Regions from separate parts of the Oerskovia sp. NPDC060287 genome, predicted to be linked through region 2. Evidence: riboswitches for the same ligand, from Rfam matches in the RefSeq annotation. Region 2 holds a riboswitch; each other region holds the start of a gene.

Region 1 (2,191 bases), on a different contig from region 2:
CCTCGCGGTCCTTCCCGGCGGCACGGGCAACCTCCTCGCGACCAACCTCGGCATCCCGCCGAACCCGGAGGACGGCATCCGCCTCGCGCTCGACCGAGGGCGCCGCGCCGTGGACATCGGCGAGGTCGACGGACAGGCGTTCGCCGTCATGGCGGGCATGGGGCTCGACGCCGCGATGATGGAGGACGCACCGACCGCGCTCAAGGCCAAGGCGGGTGCGCTCGCCTACGTCGTCTCGGCGTTCAAGCACCTCGCCGACGACGAGATGAAGGTCGAGGTGCGCGTCGACGACCGGCCGGTGCTGCGCCGTCGGGCGCGCAGCGTGCTCGTGGGGAACGTCGGCAAGCTCCAGGCAGGCGTCAACCTGCTGCCCGACGCCGTGCCCGACAACGGGCAGATGGACGTCGCGATCCTCGCGCCCCGCAACCTGGGCCACTGGGTCCAGCTCCTCGTCGGGGTGCTGCGTGGACGCAGGCGCGTCCCCAACATGGAGGTGCTGCGCGGGTCACGGATCTCGGTGATCTCCGACCGGCCGCAGCCGCGCCAGCTCGACGGCGACGTGATCGAGCCGTCGAAGAAGCTCGAGGTCAGCGTGCGCGCCGGTGCGCTGTGGGTGTGCGTCTACCAGCCCGACACGTCCGACGACATCGCGGACGGGGCACCGACGGACGGGTGATCCAGGCCAGTCGCCGAGTGCGGAGCTCTTGCGCGACACGCCCGGCGTTTCTCGCAAGAGCTCCGCACTCACGGGGAGAGGGGCGGTCGTGGGACCCGCGCGCCGGCGCCCAGCGCCGTGCGCTACGGTGGCCGCGCACCACCCAGCACACCGCACCACCAGCACGACCCACAACTCCACACACCCACGGGAGCTCGCAGCAGCGAGCTGAGAGGGCGGCTCAGCGCCGCCGACCGTTCGAACCTGTTCGGATCATGCCGACGTAGGGAGAGAGCCATGAGCTCTGAGACCGCTGTGCCCGCAACCACCGGGCCCGCCACCGCTGCACCCGCTGTGACCACCGGGTCGTCCGCGCACACCATCACGACCGGACCCATCGCGGGGTCCGTCAAGGTCCACCACCCGGTCCCGGGTGCGGAGCACCTGCGCGTCCCCGAGCGCCGCGTGCACCTGAGCAACGGCGAGCACCTGGACCTGTACGACACCTCGGGCCCGTACACCTCGTCGGACGACCCCGCGGCGTTCGACCTCGCGGGCGGCCTGCCCGCCCTGCGTGCGTCCTGGCTCCGGCCCGACGCCGCCCCCACCGAGCGCGGCACGGGTGGCGCCCGGACGCAGCTCGCCTGGGCGCGGGCCGGGGTCGTGACCGACGAGATGCGCTTCGTCGCGGCCCGCGAGGGTGTCGACGTCGATCTCGTGCGCGACGAGGTCGCGCGGGGCAGGGCCGTGATCCCGGCCAACCGCCGCCACCCCGAGATCGAGCCCATGATCATCGGCAAGGCGTTCGGCGTGAAGATCAACGCGAACATCGGCAACTCGGCCGTGACGTCCTCGATCGAGGAGGAGGTCGAGAAGATGGTGTGGGCCGCCCGCTGGGGCGCGGACACCCTCATGGACCTCTCGACGGGCAAGGACATCCACGAGACCCGCGAGTGGGTGCTGCGCAACTCCCCGATCCCCGTGGGGACCGTGCCGCTCTACCAGGCGCTCGAGAAGGTCAAGGGCGATCCCGCGCAGCTCACGTGGGAGATCTACCGCGACACCGTGATCGAGCAGGCCGAGCAGGGCGTCGACTACATGACCGTGCACGCGGGCGTCCTCCTGCGCTACGTCCCGCTGACCGCTCGCCGCGTCACGGGCATCGTGTCCCGCGGCGGCTCGATCATGGCTGCCTGGTGCCTCGCGCACCACCAGGAGTCGTTCCTGTACACGCACTTCGCGGAGCTGTGCGAGATCCTGCGCGACTACGACGTGACGTTCTCGCTGGGCGACGGCCTGCGCCCGGGCTCGATCGCGGACGCCAACGACGCGGCCCAGTTCGCCGAGCTGCGCACGCTGGGCGAGCTGACCAAGGTCGCGAAGTCCTACGGCGTGCAGGTCATGATCGAGGGCCCGGGGCACGTCCCCATGCACAAGATCGTCGAGAACGTGCGCCTCGAGGAGGAGCTGTGCGAGGAGGCGCCGTTCTACACGCTCGGCCCGCTCGCGACCGACATCGCGCCCGCGTACGACCAC
Region 2 (2,191 bases):
GGCGAGCCCCCACAGGAGGACCCGCCCGCCGCGCTGCACCGCCGCGGGCACGCCGCGGCTCACGGGCAACGTGCTCAGCCGATCACCGTCGACGTCCACGCCTTGATCCACTCGTCGCGGTGGGCGGTGATGTCGGCCGGCGCGACCTCGAAGGGCGACGGGGACAGGGGCGCGAACTCGGCCCAGCCCTCGGGCAGCTCGGTGTCCGCGTCCGCCGGGTACATGTACATGTTGTCGGCGATGTCGGCCTGGAACGCGTCGCTCACGAGGAAGTCGACGAGCTTCTTGGCGCCCTCGGGGTTCTTGGCCCCGGCCAGCACGCCCGTGTACTCGACCTGGCGGAAGCAGGTGTCGAGCAGCGCACCCGTCGTGGTCTCGGTGCCGTCCTCGGTGACCGTGAACGCGGGCGACGTCGAGTAGGACAGCACGAGGGGGCGCGGGCCCTTGCCCTCGGAGCCGGAGAAGTCGACGTAGTAGGCGTCGGACCATCCGTCAGCGACCTTGACGCCGTTGTCCTCGAGCTTGCTCCAGTAGCCCTCCCAGCCGTCCTCGCCGTAGGCGCCGACGGTCGCGAGCAGGAACGACAGCCCGGGCGACGACGTCGCGGGGTTGGTCACGACGAGCAGGTCCTTGTACTCGGGCTCGGTCAGGTCGTCGAGGGTCACGGGCTCGGGGATGCCCGCTGCCGTGAACCAGGCGTGGTCGACGTTGACGCAGACGTCGCCGAGGTCCACGGGGGTGAGCTCGCCGTCCCCGACGGCGTACTGGGCCGCCGAGTCGGCGAGGCCCGCGGGCGTGTAGGGCTCGAGCACGCCCTCGTCGATCGCGCGGGTCGCGAACGAGTTGTCGATGCCGAACACGACGTCGCCGAGCGGCGCGTCCTTGGTCAGGATCAGCTGGTTGACGAGCGCTCCGCCGTCGCCGGGAGCGACCTGCTTGACGGTCAGCCCGGACTCCTTCTCGAACGCGGCGAGGACGTCCTCGCTCACGTTGAAGGAGTCGTGCGTGACGAGCGTGACGGTGCTCGCCTCCGCGCTCGAGGTGTCGCCTGCGCCTGTGTCGGTCGACCCGGCACAGGCCGTGAGAGCCAGCGCGCTGAGCCCGCCGACGAGACCGAGGCCGATCTTGTGAGCGGGGCCGCGGCGGGTACTGATGGTGTTCACGTGTCCTCCTTGGACGTCACAGGAGGGGGACCTCGCGCACGGAAGGTCCGTGAGCGAGGCTGGAGAAGCCCGACTTCCTCCACCGGTGCTAACCGGATCAGGTTCGAGGGTCTGCGGTGGTCCGCACTCTCAGCGCCTGTTGCCCGTTGTCTCCGGGCGGTCGGCGCTCCCCTGTCGTTCACCTGCGACTTTACACCGCGGCCCGACGGCGCGGGCAGGGGTCCGGCGTGTGGTCTCGCCCGAGGCGCGCCCCGCCCGGGGCGACGGCTACGGTGGGACCTGAGCTCCGCCGTCGGGCACGTGCACGACGCGCGGCGCGCCCCGCCCGCCGCACCCTCACCAGGAGGTCCACATGGCCGAGAACGAGCAGACCCTCACCGAGAAGGTCGCGACCGTCGCCCTGACGCTGGCCGCGGGCTGGGTCGCGCAGAAGGTCGTGAGCTTCGCGTGGGCCAAGGCGACGGGGCACGACGCCCCCAAGGACCTGGACGACCCCGAGGTCGGCATCATCAGCGCCGTCACGTTCGCCGCGGCCGCTGCGGCCGCGAGCGTGTTCGCCCGCCGATTCGCGGGGCGCGAGGCCAAGCGCGTCGTGACGCGGCTCGCGGCCCGCGCGTCCTGAGACCGGGGTCGGGCGGCACCGGCGGGTCCGCACCCGCCGCGCGAGGGTCGTTCCGTAGGGTGTCTCGATGCCCTCCCTCTCTGCTGCCCGACGCCGTCGCTCACCCCTCGTCGGAGGCCTCCTCGTCGTGGGGCTCGCACTGACCGGGTGCTCGTCGTCCGGGAACGGCTCCGAGGTGCCGCCCACGCCGAGCGCGGCCGCGACCGCGGTCGCGCTGCCCGACGGCACGGTCGGCATGGCGGCCGGCTGGGTGCTCGAGCTGCTCAACGCGGACGCCTCCCCCGACGCCGCGACGCTGGACCGGCGGTTCGCCCGGTCGTTCCTGGACCAGGTGCCCGCCGCGCAGCTCGTGCCCGTCCTGGACCGGCTCCGCGCAGACCGTGAGTGGGTGCCGGTCTCGGTCGAC
Region 3 (2,191 bases), on a different contig from region 2:
GATCCGCTCCCAGGCCTCCTCGGAGAACGCCCGCAGGCCCAGCGTGGGCAGGTGCGCCAGGTGGTCGACGGGTCCGCGGCCCGTGCCCACCGTCAACGCTCCCCCGGCCCGCAGCGCGCCGGTCAACCAGGTCTTCGCATCGCGCACGGCGCCCGCCCAGTCGTCGCGCCGGGGTCGGAGCGCCGCAACCGCAGCCGACAGCGAGCACCCCGTCCCGTGGGTGTGCACGGTGTCGACGCGGGGCGCGGAGAAGGTCGTGACGTCGTCGGGCCCCACGAGCGCGTCGGGCGACTCCTCCCCTGTGAGGTGACCACCCTTCAGGAGCACGACGGCGCCGCTCGCCACGTGCAGGCGCCTCGCCTGGGCGAGGGCGTCCGGCCAGGTGGTCGCGGCCGGCTCGCCCAGGAGGACGGCCAGCTCGGGGAGGTTGGGGGTCACGAGGTCGGCGAGCGCGACCAGGTCGCCCACCGCCTGCTCGGCCCCCTCGTCGAGGAGGCGGTGGCCGCTCGTGGCGACCATGACGGGATCGAGCACGACGAACGGCGGACGCACCCGGCCGAGCCACGTCGCGATGGCACGCGCATTGGCCTCGTCGGCGACCATGCCGATCTTCACGGCGTCGATCACCACGTCGTCCGAGACCGCGTCGAGCTGCTCGGTCAGGAAGTCCGCGCCCGGGACGTGGACCGTGCGGACGCCGTGCGTGTTCTGCGCGACCAGGGCGGTCGTGACCGCCATGCCGTACGCGCCGTGCGCCGCGAACGCCTTGAGGTCGGCCTGGATCCCGGCGCCTCCCGTCGGGTCGGTGCCCGCGATGGACAGGACGCGGGGGCGGGAGGCCTCGGCCCCGGGCGACCCGACGCGTTCTCGTGCGGTGCTGGACGCGGGTTCGGGTCGGGGCAGGACAGGTGTGGTGGCAGCAAGCGACATTGCCGACATCCCTTCGCTAGTGCTAGCTAGATCAGGTTCGACGGGTGTGTTCTCAGCCCGGCTCGTGGGAGCGGGCACCCCGTGTCTTCGGGGGAAGGATAGCGGGCACCCGGACCGGACGGTCGGCGGAGACCACCAGGTGTCGCCCGGGGGCGGATCAGCGGGGGGCGCCTACGAGACCCCGGCCGGCACGGTCATCACGTCGATGCTCGACAGCGGGACGTACCGGTCCAGGCACGTCACGACCCGCTCGACGTCCTCGCGGACGGCGCCGGGGACGAAAGCGACCGTCGTCGGGAGCGGCGGCAGAGGGAGCGGTGTCACGGCGTACTCGACCGCAGGGTCCTCGATGCAGACGTCGATCCCGTCGGGCCACGCGTCGACCCCGACGATCCACGGCCCCTGCGGCGGGATCGCGACCGGCCCGGTCGCGCCCAGCGCGGCGGCCAGCGCCAGCGAGCCGCACGACGCCGCCACGGCTCCGGCGAGCAGGACGGTGCGGCGGGGCATGGCGGTCACCTCGGTGGTCGTCGTCGACGTCGGTGCGACCACCGTAGCGGACCCGCTCGGAGGAGACCCGGCGGTCGGCCGGCCCCCTATGCTCGCCCCATGGTTCTCAGCGTTCCCGTCCACCCGCGTCCGTCGCGCGGCTCGGCCTCGCGATGACCGACGACCTGCTCGCCCGGCTCCTCGACCCGGATCCCGCGGTCGACGAGGACGCTGTCGACGCCGCCGCCGAACGCGCCCTGGCCGGCGACCGGGAGGCCGCCGACGCCCTGCGCGACGTCGTGCTGCGCTTCGAGCGGTTCCCGATCAGCACGTTCGAGCGGACTCTCAACCGTCTCTACGCCTTCGCCGACGCGTCGCTCGAGCCGGCGATGCTGCGCGCCCTCGAGAACGGGGCGTCGGCACCCTGGTACCTCACGGCAGCCTGCGGACGCGCGGGCTTCCGAAGAGCCGTGCCCTACGCCCTCGCCCTGCTCGACTCACCCGTCGCCTACGAGCGGACGGTCGGCTGCGAGGTGCTCGGCGTCCTGGGGGCGCACGAGGCCGTGCCGACCCTCGTCGACGTGCTCGGCGACACGGACCACCGCGTCCGGGAGGTCGCGGCCGCTGCCCTTGCCGACCTCGGCGGGTCCGAGGCCGCGCTCGGGCTGCGCCGCGAGCTCGTCGAGCCTCGGTTCGCGCTCCTGGGCTACGTGTCGACCGCCCTGGGCGCGATCGAGCCCGACCAGACGACCTGGCTCCTCGACCAGGCCGC
Region 4 (2,191 bases), on a different contig from region 2:
GGTACGACGTACACCGGACGCCCTTGCACGATCCCGCGCACCACGTGGTCGAGCGTGAACCACGCGGGGGCGTCGAGCCGCAGCGTCTGCCCCTTCACCGGACGGGTCGGTGCGCACACCTCGGGGACGTCCACGAGCAGGTCGCCCGAGTCCGCGCCCGCCGCGAGGACCACGGTTCCCGCGCGGTGCACGACCCCCGCGTCGTCGAGGGCCCCGGTCACGGGAGAGCCGAGGCCCGTCGAGCGGAGCAGCCGCACCGCCCGGCGGTGCACGACGGCGGCACGCGGGTCCCGCGCGAGGGCTGCGGTCAGGGCGCGGTGCACCGCGCGCGGGTCGACCTGGTGGTCGCCGGGCGCCCAGAACGCCCCGGCGACGCGCGGACCGACGAGCGGCTCCCGCTCGCGCGCCGCGGCGACCGAGATCTCGGTCGAGTCGAGCCCCCACGCCTCCTGCAGCGCGCGCACGCGACGCCCGAGCGCGAGGTCGTCGCCGTCGTAGGCCAGCGTGAGGGTCCCGGTCGTCCGCAGGCCCACGCTCAGCCCCGAGCCCGCCTCGAGCTCGGCCGCGAACACGGGCCAGCGCGCCGCGGAGTCGGAGCCCAGGCGCAGCGCGGCCTCCTCGCCGAAGTCGGCCTCGGTCACGGGCGCCAGCATCCCGGCCGCGGCGTGCGTCGCGCCGTCTCCGGGGGAAGGGTCCAGGACGGTGACGCGCAGGCCCGCGCGAGAGGCCCGCCAGGCCGCGGTGAGCCCCACGATGCCGCCGCCCACGACGAGGACGTCCGTGGCGCCGTCGGGCCCCTCGTCCGTGGTCCTCCGGTGGGCGGGCGCGGCTCGCCCCTCCGCGCCCGACGGCGGCACGCCCCGCGGGCTCTCGCCGCGCCCCGGTGGGCGCGAGGGCAGGACAGGGTGGTCGGTGGACAGGGCTGCGCACATGCGCTCGCTCCCTTCGCTGGCATGACCCAGATCAGGTTCGACGGTCGGCTCTCGCCCTCTCAGCCCCGTGCGGGGCTCCCGTGCTTCGCGGCCACCCTACAACGCACGCGTCCGGTCGCCGACCGTGTATCAACCGGGGCGTTGCCGACCTCTCTCGGTGTATCCGCTGGGACATCCGACTCCCGTGCGTGCGACCTCCCTCCAGGGACGGCCTCCCCGAGCGGTCGAGCATCGACCGCCCCGCCGCGGACCCGAGCGGCCCGCCCACCTTCCCCGCTTCAGGTGGAGCTCCTCATGCGCAAGACATTCCTCGTGATCAGCGTCCTCGTGGTCGTCGCCGTGGTCATGCAGTTCTACTTCGCCGCCGTCGGCGTGTTCAGCGACCCCGACGACGAGCTCTTCGCGATCCACGGGACGAGCGGCCGCATCGTGCTGCCCCTGCTGATGATCCTGTCCATCGTGTTCGCCGCCCTCGCCAAGGCCGGGAGACGCACCGTGTGGCTGGCCGTGCTCGGGTTCGGCCTCCTGCTGTTCCAGACGATCCTGTTCATCCTCACCGGAGTCCTCACGGGGTCGGAGCCGCCCCCTGGTGAGATCACCACGGCGGGCACCATCATGCTCGGCTTCCACGCCCTCAACGGGCTCGCGATCCTCGGCGTGACGGGGACCGTCGCGTCCAGGGCTCGGGCGCTCGTGGCGGAGGGGCGCGTGCCCAGCCCGGCGTCGACCACCGCCCCCGGGAACGTCTGACGGTGACCGTCCCCGCCCTCCAGCTCGTCTACCTGGTCCTCGCCCTCGCGGGCGGGGCCGGGTGGGTGCTCGCCGCGCTCCGGCCGCGGCGCGGCCCGTGGGTCGCGCTCGCGACCGTGGCGCTCGTGCTGCGTGTCGGGGTCGTGGTCCTGCTGGGCGGGCACGGGTGGTGGTTCGTCCAGGAGAAGGTGCTCGTCGGGCTCCCGCTCGCCGTCGGCGGGGCGGTGCTCGCGCTCGTCGTGCTCGTCGTCGGCAGGGGCCGTCCAGCGATGCCGGCGCGCCAGGCCTGCCTCCTCGGGGCGGCGTACGCCACCGCCGGGGAGCTGGTCCTCGTGCTGGTGGTCGGCTACCCCGTCGGGCCCCTCAGCGGGGGCGTCGTCGTGCTCCTCGTCGCGGCCGCGACCCTCGTGACGTGGCTCGTGCTCGCCGGGCGTGACCCGGGCGTCGTGCGGGGCGTGAGCCTCGCCGCTGCGTTCGTGCTGCTCCTGCCGCTCGGGCTCGCCTGGTGG

Evidence for each region. Region 2 has a riboswitch for thiamine pyrophosphate ahead of ACFWFR_RS13040 (thiamine ABC transporter substrate binding subunit). Riboswitches for the same ligand answer to the same signal wherever they lie in the genome.
Region 1: it holds a riboswitch for thiamine pyrophosphate, as region 2 does, so the genes downstream of both, thiC (phosphomethylpyrimidine synthase ThiC) here and ACFWFR_RS13040 (thiamine ABC transporter substrate binding subunit) in region 2, are expected to answer to the same signal.
Region 3: it holds a riboswitch for thiamine pyrophosphate, as region 2 does, so the genes downstream of both, thiD (bifunctional hydroxymethylpyrimidine kinase/phosphomethylpyrimidine kinase) here and ACFWFR_RS13040 (thiamine ABC transporter substrate binding subunit) in region 2, are expected to answer to the same signal.
Region 4: it holds a riboswitch for thiamine pyrophosphate, as region 2 does, so the genes downstream of both, thiO (glycine oxidase ThiO) here and ACFWFR_RS13040 (thiamine ABC transporter substrate binding subunit) in region 2, are expected to answer to the same signal.

The regions. Positions count from the first base shown of each region.
Region 1 is NZ_JBHXBO010000026.1:5,551-7,741, reverse strand. Features, by position in the region: gene ACFWFR_RS04075 (diacylglycerol/lipid kinase family protein) at 1-676, shown strand, start outside; TPP riboswitch at 853-962, shown strand; gene thiC (phosphomethylpyrimidine synthase ThiC) at 953-2,191, shown strand, end outside.
Region 2 is NZ_JBHXBO010000142.1:1,752-3,942, reverse strand. Features, by position in the region: gene ACFWFR_RS13045 (ABC transporter permease) at 1-63, opposite strand, end outside; gene ACFWFR_RS13040 (thiamine ABC transporter substrate binding subunit) at 75-1,163, opposite strand; TPP riboswitch at 1,221-1,346, opposite strand; gene ACFWFR_RS13035 (DUF4235 domain-containing protein) at 1,516-1,785, shown strand; gene ACFWFR_RS13030 (serine hydrolase) at 1,853-2,191, shown strand, end outside.
Region 3 is NZ_JBHXBO010000053.1:17,438-19,628, forward strand. Features, by position in the region: gene thiD (bifunctional hydroxymethylpyrimidine kinase/phosphomethylpyrimidine kinase) at 1-930, opposite strand, end outside; TPP riboswitch at 922-1,022, opposite strand; gene ACFWFR_RS07000 (hypothetical protein) at 1,102-1,440, opposite strand; gene ACFWFR_RS07005 (HEAT repeat domain-containing protein) at 1,593-2,191, shown strand, end outside.
Region 4 is NZ_JBHXBO010000193.1:1,785-3,975, forward strand. Features, by position in the region: gene thiO (glycine oxidase ThiO) at 1-932, opposite strand, end outside; TPP riboswitch at 939-1,016, opposite strand; gene ACFWFR_RS15055 (DUF6220 domain-containing protein) at 1,227-1,682, shown strand; gene ACFWFR_RS15060 (multicopper oxidase family protein) at 1,685-2,191, shown strand, end outside.